Regions from separate parts of the Bacillus sp. ISL-39 genome, predicted to be linked through region 2. Evidence: predicted binding sites of a transcription regulator. Region 2 holds the regulator's gene; each other region holds the start of a gene.
What was found. Region 2 encodes Rex, which represses fermentation and respiration genes when NADH is low (regulators of the CRP and FNR family bind a similar motif). Its sites were predicted from a motif close to TTGTGAAATATTTCACAA; they were not measured.

Region 1: the regulator Rex is predicted to act here: its motif matches at 2,129-2,146, upstream of J7E37_RS05360 (hemerythrin domain-containing protein).
Region 3: the regulator Rex is predicted to act here: its motif matches at 2,821-2,838, upstream of qoxA (cytochrome aa3 quinol oxidase subunit II).

The regions. Positions count from the first base shown of each region.
Region 1 covers NZ_JAGGQM010000002.1:713,124-717,531, reverse strand. The annotation lists gene J7E37_RS05375 (FAD-dependent oxidoreductase) at 1-904, shown strand, start outside; gene J7E37_RS05370 (ferredoxin family protein) at 904-1,188, shown strand; gene J7E37_RS05365 (hypothetical protein) at 1,654-1,989, opposite strand; gene J7E37_RS05360 (hemerythrin domain-containing protein) at 2,205-2,732, shown strand; gene J7E37_RS05355 (hypothetical protein) at 2,834-3,028, opposite strand; gene J7E37_RS05350 (MFS transporter) at 3,132-4,364, opposite strand.
Region 2 covers NZ_JAGGQM010000015.1:41,882-46,289, forward strand. The annotation lists gene groL (chaperonin GroEL) at 1-588, opposite strand, end outside; gene groES (co-chaperone GroES) at 647-931, opposite strand; gene J7E37_RS13085 (CPBP family intramembrane glutamic endopeptidase) at 1,314-2,045, shown strand; gene J7E37_RS13090 (YdiK family protein) at 2,049-2,249, shown strand; gene J7E37_RS13095 (redox-sensing transcriptional repressor Rex) at 2,276-2,941, opposite strand; gene moaC (cyclic pyranopterin monophosphate synthase MoaC) at 2,971-3,465, opposite strand; gene J7E37_RS13105 (ABC-F family ATP-binding cassette domain-containing protein) at 3,646-4,408, shown strand, end outside.
Region 3 covers NZ_JAGGQM010000037.1:1,230-5,637, forward strand. The annotation lists gene qoxB (cytochrome aa3 quinol oxidase subunit I) at 1-1,756, opposite strand, end outside; gene qoxA (cytochrome aa3 quinol oxidase subunit II) at 1,746-2,771, opposite strand; gene J7E37_RS21815 (hypothetical protein) at 3,039-3,218, opposite strand; gene J7E37_RS21820 (oxidoreductase) at 3,381-4,274, shown strand.

The sequences.
Region 1 (4,408 bases), on a different contig from region 2:
TGAATGCATCGTAGAAAATGGCAAGGTTATAGGGGTTCGTACCGATCGCCCTGATGGAGAGGCATTTGCGGATGTTGTCGTGCTTGCAGACGGCGTAAACTCCCTGCTTTCCAAGCAACTTGGCTTCCACAGGGAATTCCGCCCTGATGAAGTTGCCCTGACGGTTATGGAGGTCATCAATCTGCCGAAAGATAAAATCAATGATCGCTTCAATCTTGAAGGAAATCACGGAACTACGATTGAGATTTTCGGTGATTCAACACAAGGCAATCTTGGCACCGCCTTCCTTTATACAAACAAGGAAAGCTTGAACATCGGGGTAGGAACTACACTGTCAAGCATGATCAAAGCCAAATTGAAGCCATATGAGCTGCTTGATTATCTGAAAAAACATCCAATGGTTCGTCCTTATCTAGAGGGAGGGGAGTCAGCAGAGTACCTGGCCCACTTAATCCCTGAAGGAGGATTCAATTCCGTGCCAAGGGTTGCCGGAAACGGTGTGCTTGTAGTCGGGGATGCTGCCCAGCTGGTTAATGCCATTCACCGTGAGGGCTCGAACATGGCGATGGCTTCAGGCCAAATGGCTGCAGAAGCCATCGTTGAAGCCAAAAAAGACGGCGACTTCAGTGAGAGCAGCCTGAATCGCTATAAGGAAGCCTTGTTCGGAAGCTTCATCATTAAAGACCTTGAAAAATATAAGGATGCAGCACATACCTTTGAGACATACCCGCAGTATTTCAAGGAATATCTGCCAATGATGAACAAAGCAATGAGCAAATTCTTCACAGTAGATGGAACACCTAAGAGAGAGAAACAAAAGGAAATCATGCGAAGCGTTACGGCTGAAAAAGGAACCTTTAAGGTCATGCAAGACATCTATCGTGCCTGGAAGGCGGTGAAATAATGTCAACGACAAACATCGAGGAAAAACAATTTCTTTTAAGGTTTAAGTGTGACACAAAATCACATCTGACAGTTTTGGACCATGACGTCTGCATGACGCAGTGCCCTGACAAACTTTGTACCGTATTCTGCCCGGCTGAAGTGTACAAGTGGGAAGGGAAAAGGATGCAGGTAGGATATGAGGGCTGTCATGAATGCGGCAGCTGCCGGATCGGGTGCCCTTACCAGAATATCAAATGGGAATATCCAAAAGGCGGACACGGAATCGTATTCAGGCTTGCCTGATGATTAAGAAAAAAAAGCGCAAGCGCCAGGTTCAACCCCGACAAGCGCTGCCCGCCTATAACGCCACGTCCCCCTAAAACGCTAACGCTTCTCGCAAGATACTCGAGAAGCATATTCATGGATGAAAGCTGGCTAGGCGCTGGAGCTGGATTAAGACACCCAGATGCAGTTATCCACAGAAAAATGCTTTTAAAATTTCCTACACAACAGAAAGAGACAGGCGGATAGATTATCGCCGGTCTTTTTGTTGTTTTAGTATGCCTAATAATGAGTGAGAATGGAAGGGTAAATGAATGAAGCGGACTGGGAGAAGGAAAAGGAATATAAACAAACTGATGCGGATAAAAGAGAAATTACTCAACAAGCTAACCATCAACAATTGTTCTATATTCATCATATGTAAGTTAATTCACAAATGGGTTCAAAAAAAGGTGAAGCTCTCAAGAGAGGGATAAATGAGGGGGTTTAACTGATTTTTTCTTGCTGGCGCAATGCGTGAAGCTGATCACGGAGGATCTCTTTTTCTATATTTCGCGATGCCTCCACAGCATCATCAAAACGGTCATACAGAGTTGACGCATAAACTGGTTTGCCTGCATCATAAATTCCAGAGGAATCTGATTTGTATATAGCCACATTCCAATTGTAGAATTCACTGCCATCTTTCTGGTGCCCTTGAAGCCCAATCAGTAAATGGGTATGCAGCATGTCAGGATGGATGTCGAGGAAAGCCTTCCTGTCGCTAAGCCCTGCTGGCACAAGTGACTTTTGATAAAAATCCCGGTAAAAATTATTCTGCAAGGTAAAATCACTCCTTTTCCATTAAGCTATAACTTTATTATATGTAAGGGTTGATAATATTTGAAGGAGAATTGTTAAAATTTTTCGAAATTTTAACAAAGTGTCATTTTTTCTTCACATTTTCTTAAATAAATCAAAATTGTGATGCCTATCACAACCGGGAATCCGATTGCTTTCTATAATCAAATTATAAAAGATATAGGAGGCCGATTGATATGACAGGTTGTATAAGCGGTATAAACCAAGATTCAAGTTTTACATTAAGTGCAGGTCTTCAGCAATTGAAAAATGAACATCCGCCATTATTGGAGAAGCTTGCGAATCTCTTGGATATTTCACTGAAAATTGAAGAAGGGGAGCAAATGGCGGAGAATTTCTCAAGGCTGAGAGAAAGGGTCATTGAGTTCCTTGCTGAGCTGGAGCCGCATTCGGATCGAGAGGAAGGCGTGCTGTTTGAGATGATGGCAGCTTATATTGGAAGAGAAATGGGACCCATTGCGGTTATGGAATATGAACATGATCAGGCAAAACGATTCATTGGAACCTTCCTCCATAACACAAAGGATGGCACGACAGGTTTTACAAATGAGAAAATGATTGAAAACGCCCAGTTGATAAAAAATGCAAACTACACTTTAGTGAGCCATTTTGCTAAAGAAGAAAGCATTCTGTTCCCAATGGCGGAGAATATGTTCAGCGATGAAGAAAAGCAGGAGCTGGCAGAGCGTATTAAATTGATTTAATAGCATGCAACGTCTCTGTCCGCTCGGTAAGCAGACAATTCCGGTGAAATACAGCCTAAAAAAGGGTGAAGCCCTCAAAGCTTCACCCTTTCTGTATATAATTAAGCTTCTGTAATCGTAACAAGCTTAATGTCTTTTGTATCGAATTTATAAAAAACATTATCTTCTCCAGTGAACTCGATCAGCCCCTCTTGATCTTTCGCATCCTGGATGGCTTCTGAAATGTTTTCTACCTCGATTGGACGTGAAACTTTAAAATCTTTTTCAAAAAAATAGTTAATCTTAAATTTAGACATGTCGATCTCCCTTCTTTTTATCCTCACTTTCTTTTTTTCCTTAACAGAAGTATGTCTAAACATAAAAATGTAAATGGAATATTTTAATTTTCACTTCTGATGCTTAGTTGTTCCATTCAGCCAGCTTTTCATCTGTTGGAAGGAACATGGTCAGAATTCCAAGCAAGGGAAGGAATCCGACACAGATGATCATCAAGGACAATCCAATCAAGTCGGCAAGGTATCCTAGTCCGACAGAACCAATGGCACCCATACCGAATGCGAGACCTACTGTAAGGCCAGCCATCGTACCGATTTTACCCGGAACGAGCTCCTGGGCATATACAACAGTAACTGAAAAGCTCGACATCAGAATAAAACCGCTTACCGTCAGCAGAACAAACGCAATTGTATATGGCATAAATGGGATAATTGCGGACAATGGGGCAGTTGCAATCATAGAAAGAAATATGATGTTTTTCTTTCCAAAACGGTCTGCCAGCGGGCCTCCGAAAAAAGTACCGAACGCACCGGCAACAAGGAAAGCAAACAGGAATATTTGTGCCTCCGTAATCGAAAGGCCATATTTATCGATTGCATAAAACGCGTAAAAATTCGTCATGCCCGAAATATACCAGGACCGGGCAAAAATCAGAAATAGAATCAGAACGAGCGCCATTTTAATATTTTTTGAGATTCCCTTGCCGACTTGTACGCTTGCTTTCCTGGCTTTGGCGGCCAATTTTTCATAATCCAATCTACGGCTGTACCAGGCTGCGATATATAAGAGCAGACCAACGGCTATGGCCGCTACTAATGTAAACCAAACTGCTCCGAATTGACCGAGCGGTACGAGGATAAGTGCTGTAATCAGCGGGGCAAGTGCCTGCCCGGAATTGCCGCCGACCTGGTATATGGACTGTGCCAATCCCCTGCGCGGACCGGCTGCCATATAGGCTACACGGGAACCTTCAGGATGGAAAACAGCTGACCCAAGTCCAATGAATAAAACGGAAAGAATAACAAACTCAAAACTCGAAGCAAATGCAAGGCCAAGAACCCCAAACATTGTCGAGGTCAAACCCAGCGGCAGGGCATAAGGCACTGGCTTTTTGTCTGTTGCCATTCCAATCAAAGGCTGGAGGATGGAAGAGACAATATTCAAAGAAAAAGCGATCATCCCTAATTGGGTAAATGAAAGACCCATCGATTTTTCAAGGATCGGGAACATCGCGGGAATGACGGATTGAATAGAATCATTCAGTAAATGTACTAATCCAATGATGAAGAGTATTTTATACGCTGTATCATTTTGGTTCTGCGGTTTTGCTCTGACGGCGGCAGCTGATTGGCTCATGAGTGTCTCCTTCTGAAAAAAAATATTTCGGTTTCCTACATATC
Region 2 (4,408 bases):
TCCGCGGTCGAACTGCATACCTTCAACAACGTCCAATTCTGTAGTGAAGCCTTTAGATTCTTCGATTGTGATAACGCCGTCGTTGCCAACGCGCTCCATTGCTTCTGCAATCAATTGGCCTACTTCTTCGTCAGCAGCAGAGATTGCCGCAACTTGTGCGATCGAAGCTTTGCCTTCTATTGGCTTGGAAATAGCCTTTAACTCTTCAACAGCTGTAACAACAGCCTTTTCCATACCTTTGCGGATGCCCATTGGGTTAGCGCCGGCCGTTACGTTCTTAAGACCTTCGCGGATCATCGCTTGAGCAAGAACTGTTGCAGTAGTCGTTCCGTCCCCAGCAACATCGTTTGTCTTGCTTGCTACTTCAGCAACAAGCTTAGCACCCATGTTTTCGAATGCATCTTCAAGCTCGATTTCTTTTGCGATCGTTACACCATCATTCGTGATAAGAGGTGAACCGAATTTCTTCTCAAGAACCACGTTGCGTCCCTTTGGTCCAAGAGTTACTTTTACTGCATTTGCAAGAGAATCTACCCCGCGAAGCATCGCGCGGCGTGCTTCTTCACTGAACTTAATTTCTTTTGCCATTGTAAAAAGACCTCCTCAGATTATTAATATTTTAACGTTCTGTCTATAATCGCAGTGATTATTCTACAACTGCTAGAATGTCGTTTTCACGTAGGATCAGGTACTCAGTTCCCTGGTACTTTACTTCTGTGCCTGCGTATTTTGAGAAGATAATGCGGTCTCCGACTGCAACTTCAAGAGCAACGCGCTCACCGCTTTCAAGAACTCGGCCAGTTCCAACAGCTACGACTTTACCTTCTTGAGGTTTTTCTTTCGCTGTGTCGGGTAAAACGATACCGCTTGCAGTTTTTTCTTCAGACTCAACAAGCTCGATAATAATGCGATCTCCTAGTGGCTTGATCAAGTGAAACAACCTCCTCAAATTATATGTAGATTATTTTTTATTAGCACTCGCCTCAATAGAGTGCTAACACAATTTATATAATAATGAATCTCCATTTTTTTTGCAAGCGTGAAGCCTAATTTTTTTATAAATTTTAGCATTTAAATCCAGCCTCTTTCCCTTCGACAGCATGTACTATTTTTCGCATATCCGTGGGAAGCCCGGCTAAAAAAGACCACCATAAAGAGTATGCCAGTTCACAGGAATTTTAACCAAAATATTCACGAGACACCCTGATATTTGAACTTTCCCGATGATTACTAGTAAAATGGATAGATAGCATTCTTATAATTGCTTTTATGGCATACACATAGACCGATCCGAATAGAAGGAGATTATCATATTGAAAAAGGAATACTGGTACGTCATTATCGCCTATATCGCCATGCAGCTTTCAAGCTTGATCGGTATCCCGATTGTTGCCTTTATCGGAGCCGCAATGGGAAAAAGCCTGGAGGAAATGGAGACCCTTTCGATTCCCTACTGGCTCGTGATCAGCTTTTCGCTGACACTTGTGATTGTGCTCCTGCTCCTAAGGAAGGAACGCCGGACAGGCGCCGACCTGCGTGATGCTTCATCACCGGCAAGCTCAGCTGTCTGGGCATTCGCAGGTGTATTCCTTGCTCTGTTCGCCCAATCGATTGCTGCAAGCATCGAGAACATGCTTGGGATCGAAATGGGCTCGGAGAATACACAGGAAATCATCAAGCTGATTGAAATGTTCCCGATTGTCATTTTGGTCAGTTCGATTATCGGCCCAATTTTAGAAGAAATCGTCTTCCGAAAAATCATTTTCGGCAGCCTGCATAAGAAAATGAATTTCTTTTTCGCCGGACTGATCAGCTCCGTCATTTTCGCGCTTGCGCATATGGAGCCGGAGCACGTGATCCTGTACTCAGCAATGGGGTTCACCTTTGCTTTCCTTTATGTAAAAACAAAGCGGATCATCGTGCCTATCATTGCCCATGTTACAATGAATACGATGGTTGTACTGATTCAATCCGTATTTAGGGAAGACATTGAGAGAATGATAAAAGAAGCAGAGAAAATTCAAAGCTTTATTGGGGGATTTTAAGTTATGAAGCAATCGCCTATATTTTCAGGCATTGTCTACATCTTGTTAGGCAGCTTATTCACCTATTTCGCCATCCAGAATGTAAATGAGACAGGCTGGGGATTCTTCAGCTATTTGCTTGTAGCCCTTGCCACGTTCGACTTTGGCTCTGGCATCAGGATGATCATGTTCCATTTCAAACTGAAGAATATACAGAAAAAATAGCTCCTTCATCGTGAAGGAGCTGTTTTTTATTCTACCGATTCAGTTGTTTCAGTATCTGTTGGATAATGTTTTAAGAAATAAATCAATGACTGCAGTTCAACCGCCAAATCAATGTGATGAATCCTGATGGACGCCGGCACATTCAGTCTCGCTGGCGTGAAATTAAGGATTCCCTTGATATTCGCCTGCACCAATCGGTCTGTTATCGGCTGTGCTACTGCTGAAGGAACAGTCAGGATTGCGACCTGGATTCCTTCCTCGACGACAACCTTGTCCAGGTCATCCATATGATATACTGCTACGTCGCCAATCTTCGTGCCGACCTTGTCAGGGTCAACATCAAAGGCTATCTCAATCTTCGTGTTATTGTTTTTGGAAAAATTATAATTCAAAAACGCTGTTCCCAGATTCCCGACTCCAATCAAGGCTACCTTCGTCAGTTCATCCTGATCAAGTGTCTTTCGGAAGAAAGTCAGCAGGTAATTCACATTGTACCCGTACCCTTTTTTACCCAAAGCTCCAAAGTAGGAAAAATCCCTTCGGATAGTCGCTGAATCCACTTTTACCGCTTCACTTAATTCCGCGGATGACACCCTTTGCTTCCCTGAAGAATGCAAGTTCAATAAGAACCGGTAATATAGTGGCAAACGTTTTGCGGTTGCCTGCGGAATCTTCATAGCATCATTCGTCATTCTCCATCCTCCACCCTCTGTCCGTATTTCTATCTCAACTTTTCTTCTCTCTTGAAATCACCGTTTTTACCGCCGGTTTTTTCAACAAGATATGTCTTGCCGATCACCATGCCCTTATCTGCGGCCTTGCACATATCATAAACAGTCAGCGCACATGCTGAAGCTGCTGTTAGCGCTTCCATTTCCACACCTGTATTCCCTTTTGTTTTTACAGCTGCGGCGATGTTCAAAATATAGTCATTTTCATTTTGCTCCCAATCGAATGAAAGGTCAATGCCTGTCAATGGAATCGGGTGGCACATCGGGATGATTTCAGACGTCTTCTTCGCTGCCATGATGCCTGCTACCTGCGCGACAGCAAGTACATCCCCTTTTTTCATTTTATTTTCAGTGATTCTCACATATATATCTTCGTTCACGGTTATGCTTGAATGGGCGACTGCCGTACGGACCGTCTCTGGTTTTTCGCTGACATCGACCATCTTCGCTCTGCCCTCTTCGTTAAAATGCGTAAATTCTGCCATAATAAAGCTCCTTTCTACCAAATGATACACTATTTTGTCAAACTTGTGTGTGAACTTTGTTTCAATGTTCTCAATAATATAGCGGAATTTTAATACCATGGGACCTATAGCAGGGCGCACATATTGCCGTGCCTATATTATTGGGTTACACTATCTCTAAGGCAATAGAGGTGAAAAATAATGATATTATTACAAGTTAATCAGCTATCAAAATATTTTGCTGCTGATCTTATTTTATCGAATATAAAGTTTGAAATACAGACTAATGACCGAGTAGCGCTTGTCGGCCGGAACGGGGCAGGAAAATCAACCCTGCTGAAAATCATCGCCGGGTACGAATCACATGACGGCGGTGAGATCATCCGGCCAAAAGGTACGACAATTGGCTATCTGGCCCAAAATACAGGGCTTGAATCCGAGAAAAGCATCTGGGATGAAATGCTGGGTGTTTTTGATCATCTGCACAACATGGAAAAAGACTTGCGCCGGCTGGAGGAAAAAATGTCGGATCCTGGAATCCTGTCTAATCAGACAGAATACGACAGAGTCCTCAAAGAGTATGACTTGCTGCAGGTTCAGTTCAAGGAAAAAGGCGGATACCAATATGAAGCCGATATCCGTTCCGTCCTTCACGGCCTGAACTTCCATTCTTTTGATTATTCCACAAAGATATCCACTTTAAGCGGCGGACAGAAAACTAGACTCGCATTGGCGAAGCTATTATTGACGCGCCCGGATATTCTGATTCTGGATGAACCGACGAACCACCTGGATATTGACACGCTTTCCTGGCTTGAGCAGTATTTGCAAGGCTATAGCGGAGCCATCCTGATCGTCTCACATGACCGCTACTTCCTTGATAAGGTCGTGAACCAGGTATATGAAATCTCCCGCCATCAGCTGACGAAGTTTCCTGGCAATTACAGCTCGTATTTAGAGCAGA
Region 3 (4,408 bases), on a different contig from region 2:
ACGTGTTGCTTGGCAGATGGATTTCTTCAATCTCATCTTCTGTCAGCGGTTGAAGTTGATCGTTCTTTTTCATGTGCCAGAATGCATCTTGCTTTGTAACCTCAGGGAGCGAAGCAAAATTATAGTGCTGTACAGGTGTTGCAGTAGCCCACTCAAGTGTTCTAGCATCCCATGGGTCATTGCCAATATTACGGTCAGCATGGCGAGCGCTCCAGTAGATATTGTAAACAAGCGCCGCGAAGCCTGCTGCAAGAATGACCGAGCCAACAGCGGAAATCATCATCAAGGGACCGAACCCAGTTTCTGCTGAGTAAGTGTACGCGCGGCGCACCGCACCGTCAAGTCCAAGGAAGAACATTGGCATGAACGTTACGTTGAACCCAACAACGAACAGCCAGAAGTGCCATTTGCCGATTTTTTCATTGAGCATGTAGCCAAACATCTTAGGCCACCAGAAGTAAAGACCGGCAAAGATCGGGAACACAACGCCCGGAATCAATACATAGTGGAAGTGTGCCACAAGGAATAATGTGTTGTGATACTGATAGTCTGCTGCGGCCATCGCCAGCATGACTCCAGTTACACCGCCGATGACAAAGTTAGGAACGAACGCCAATGCCCAAAGCATGGCAGTTGTAAACTTGATCCGCCCTTTTCTCATCGTGAACAGCCAGTTGAATACCTTAACCCCGGTCGGGATGGCAATTGCCATCGTAGTGATCGAGAAGAACGAGTTCACGCCTGCGCTGTTGCCCATTGTGAAAAAGTGGTGAACCCAAACGAGCATACTCAGAACCGAAATCATCACGATTGAGATGACCATTGATTTATAACCATATAAGGTTTTACGGGCAAAAGTTGAAATAATATCTGACAGCATACCGAATGCTGGCAGAACTACGATATAAACTTCAGGGTGTCCCCATAGCCAGAAGAGGTTCGCCCAAAGCATATCCATACCGCCGCCGGAGATGGTAAAAAAGTGAGTACCGAACGTGCGGTCAAAAGTCATCAATGCCAGTGCTACTGTGAAAATAGGGAAGCTGGCTACGATAATGATCGAAGTGATGAAAGATGTCCATGTGAACATCGGCATCTTCATCAAAGTCATGCCTTTAGTTCTCATTTTTAAAACTGTGACAACGAAGTTAATACCTGTCATCAAAGTACCGGCACCTGCTATTTGCAGGGCAACTGCGTAAAAGTTATTCCCGATGCCAGGACTGAATTCTTTACCGGCAAGAGGGAAGTAGGATGTCCATCCTGCGTCAGGAGAGCCGCCAATGATGAACGAAATATTGAACAGCGCTGCACCGCTCACAGTCAGCCAGAAGCTAAGGGCATTCAGCTGAGGGAAAGCAACGTCACGGGCACCAATCTGCAGCGGTATCACAAAGTTCATGAGACCAATCAGCAGCGGCATAGCAACAAATAAGATCATGATTACGCCGTGTGTTGTAAATACCTCGTTATAGTGCTGTGCGTTAAGGAAGTCATTTTCCGGTACAGCTGTCTGGCCCTTCATCATCAGACCATCGATTCCGCCCCGGAGAAACATCACGACGCCAAGCAGGATATACATAATCCCAATCTTCTTGTGGTCAACAGTTGTAAACCACTCCGACCAAAGGTAATTCCATTTTTTAAAATAGGTGAGACCGGCTAATGCTCCAACTAATGTCAAGGCGATCCCGATTTGTGATGCGAAAATTAACGGATCACCCGTTACGAAAAATTCATCCCACTTAATGCCCACTGTGGTCACCCCCGTGTGAATCTTCAGTTTCAGATTCTTTATGGTTCATATCTTCATTGTTTTCGTGATTAGAATTCTCAATGTTTCCATCTTTATTTTTGTAATTGTCTTTGTCCTCAAAGATCTTTCCTGGCCAGCCATGTCCTCTGTCGTACATCTCTGGATTCGTGTAGTTCTTTGAATGCGGATCGGAGTGGTCAACCCACTCAAGGTGTGTATTAGAGAATGTCTTGCGGCCAAGATGGGAAGGCTCAAGCATTTTCTCATACTCTTCCAGTGTCATTTTTGGAGCTGTTTCTCTTACATCTTTGATCCACTGGTCAAAATCCTTTTGTGTTTGCGAAAGTACTTCAAACTCCATACCTGCATATCCTTGGCCGTTGAAGTTCGTGTTCTTGCCGACATAGGATCCAGGATAGTCAGCAACAAGATATAGCTGCGTTTCAGCCTTAGCCATCGTGTATTTCTGGCCAGCCAGCGCAGGAATCCAGAAGCTTTGCATTGTTCCAGCAGAAGTCAGCCTGAAATCAATCGGACGATCCTCGGGAATATTTACATAGTTGACGGTTTCGATTCCTTGTTCCGGATAGCTGAAAATCCATTTCCAGTCAGCGGATGTAACGTTGATGACAAGAGGTTCTTTATTCTCATAGCCTTTCGGGATTTCATCTATTGCATAAATTGTTTTGACTGTAGGGATTGTCAAAGCAACGATTATTAAAATCGGAATCACAGTCCAGATAATCTCCAATACTGTGCTGCCGTGTTCTTCAGGGGGCTCGTAACCCATATTGTCCTTCCGTTCACGGTATTTCCAGACGATGAATGCGAAAAGTCCGAAAACGACAACTGTAACAAGTAACATCAGAGCAATCGAAAAGTTGATCAACTCAAGAATTTGCCTTGCGATTGGTCCCTCCGGATTGAATACCACCATATTGTTTTCACAGCCGCTAAGCAACAGCACAGCCATGATCGAGGTGAGGGAGACCAAAAATAGTTTTGATTTCTTCATCACTGCAGCTCCTTTCAAATATCAACCTTGTTCATTTTATCACAAACTTATGTTCATTTGTTCACAAAGTTGTTTAAAGTGATCCGAAAATGAACGGTAAGTTGTGGCAAAAGGTGTGATAAATATCACACCGCTTTATTTGTAATCATTCTAACATGGAAATTGTTACGATTTTGAAGTCAAATGTGAACAAATTATGAAAACAATAATTGTCAACTTAGTGAATTAAAAAGAATATAGGTTGACGAAAAAAAGCAGAACCCCAAATTAGAAGTCCTGCTTTACAAACTCATAGTTTCTTTCAATATATGTCTCCAGTGCTGGATGAAATTCTTTTTCATAATGGCCTGCTGGACAAGCTTTAATGATGATCGCCTTGCATGAAGGATTTTCTTTTACTTCCAGCGCTGCCTGGCAACGTGGGCACTTTTCAACAAAAAGATTCATTTAATTATCCCTCCTATAATTCCTATGTGTTTAGTATGAAATATTGTCACATTATATTCAATGGTTAATGAGACCAATTATGTAACTATGTGAGATAATTGAAAACAAACTTTAGACTTTCTTAATAGTAGAATCAAGATTTTAAATCATCGGGGTGTATTTATGTTAAAAGATAACTTATCGGGAATGACAGTCATTATAACGGGGGCTAACAGTGGAATCGGCTACGAAGCAGCCAAGAAACTTTCAGAAAAGGGGGCCCAGGTTATCCTAGCTGTAAGAAATGCGGAAAAGGGCAAGTTGGCAATCGATTCAATACGGAAAGAAAATCAGGAAGCATCAGTTGAAATAATGAGTCTTGATTTGGCCGATCTCGCAAGTGTCAGCAATTTCTCAGCTGCTTACACGAAAAAATACCGTTCACTTGATATATTAGTCAATAATGCTGGCGTCATGATCCCTCCATATGGTAAGACAAAGGATGGTTTTGAACTTCAATTCGGCAGCAATCACCTGGGGCATTTTGCGCTGACCGGCCTTTTACTCCCTCTTCTGAAAAAAACATCAGGTTCCCGGGTTGTCACTTTAAGCAGTATCGCTCACCGGGGTGCATCAATTAATTTCGATAATTTAGATGGCTCAAATGGATACAAAGCTATGAAGTTTTATGGCCAGAGCAAACTCGCAAATCTGTTATTCGCAAGGGAGCTTGACAATCGGTTTAAACAGAATGGCATCGAGACAATCAGCGTCGCTTGCCATCCGGGAATATCCAATACGAATTTATTCAATTTAGGGAAAGGGGAAACTCCCAAATATCTAAAAGGTCTTATGAAGTTATTTTCCCAGCCGGCTGCCATGGGAGCTCTTCCAACCATTTACGCAGCAGTGGATGACAGCCTGACTGGCGGTGAATACATCGGTCCTGATGGCAAGGGTAACAGAAAAGGATTTCCGGCAATTGAAATTCCGGCACAAGGTGTATTTAATAAAGAAATAATGACAAAATTATGGGTCGTCTCTGAAGAATTAACGGGAGTAAGATATGAATTTTAGAGACTCTAATCGGAGTCTCTTATGGTAAAAAAAGTTATCGTAAAATAATTTATTTGATGTAAACGTTTTCAATAATGTTCATCATCTCTCTTTAATAAGTTGATACGAAAACGTTCATAGTTTGTTCAACATTT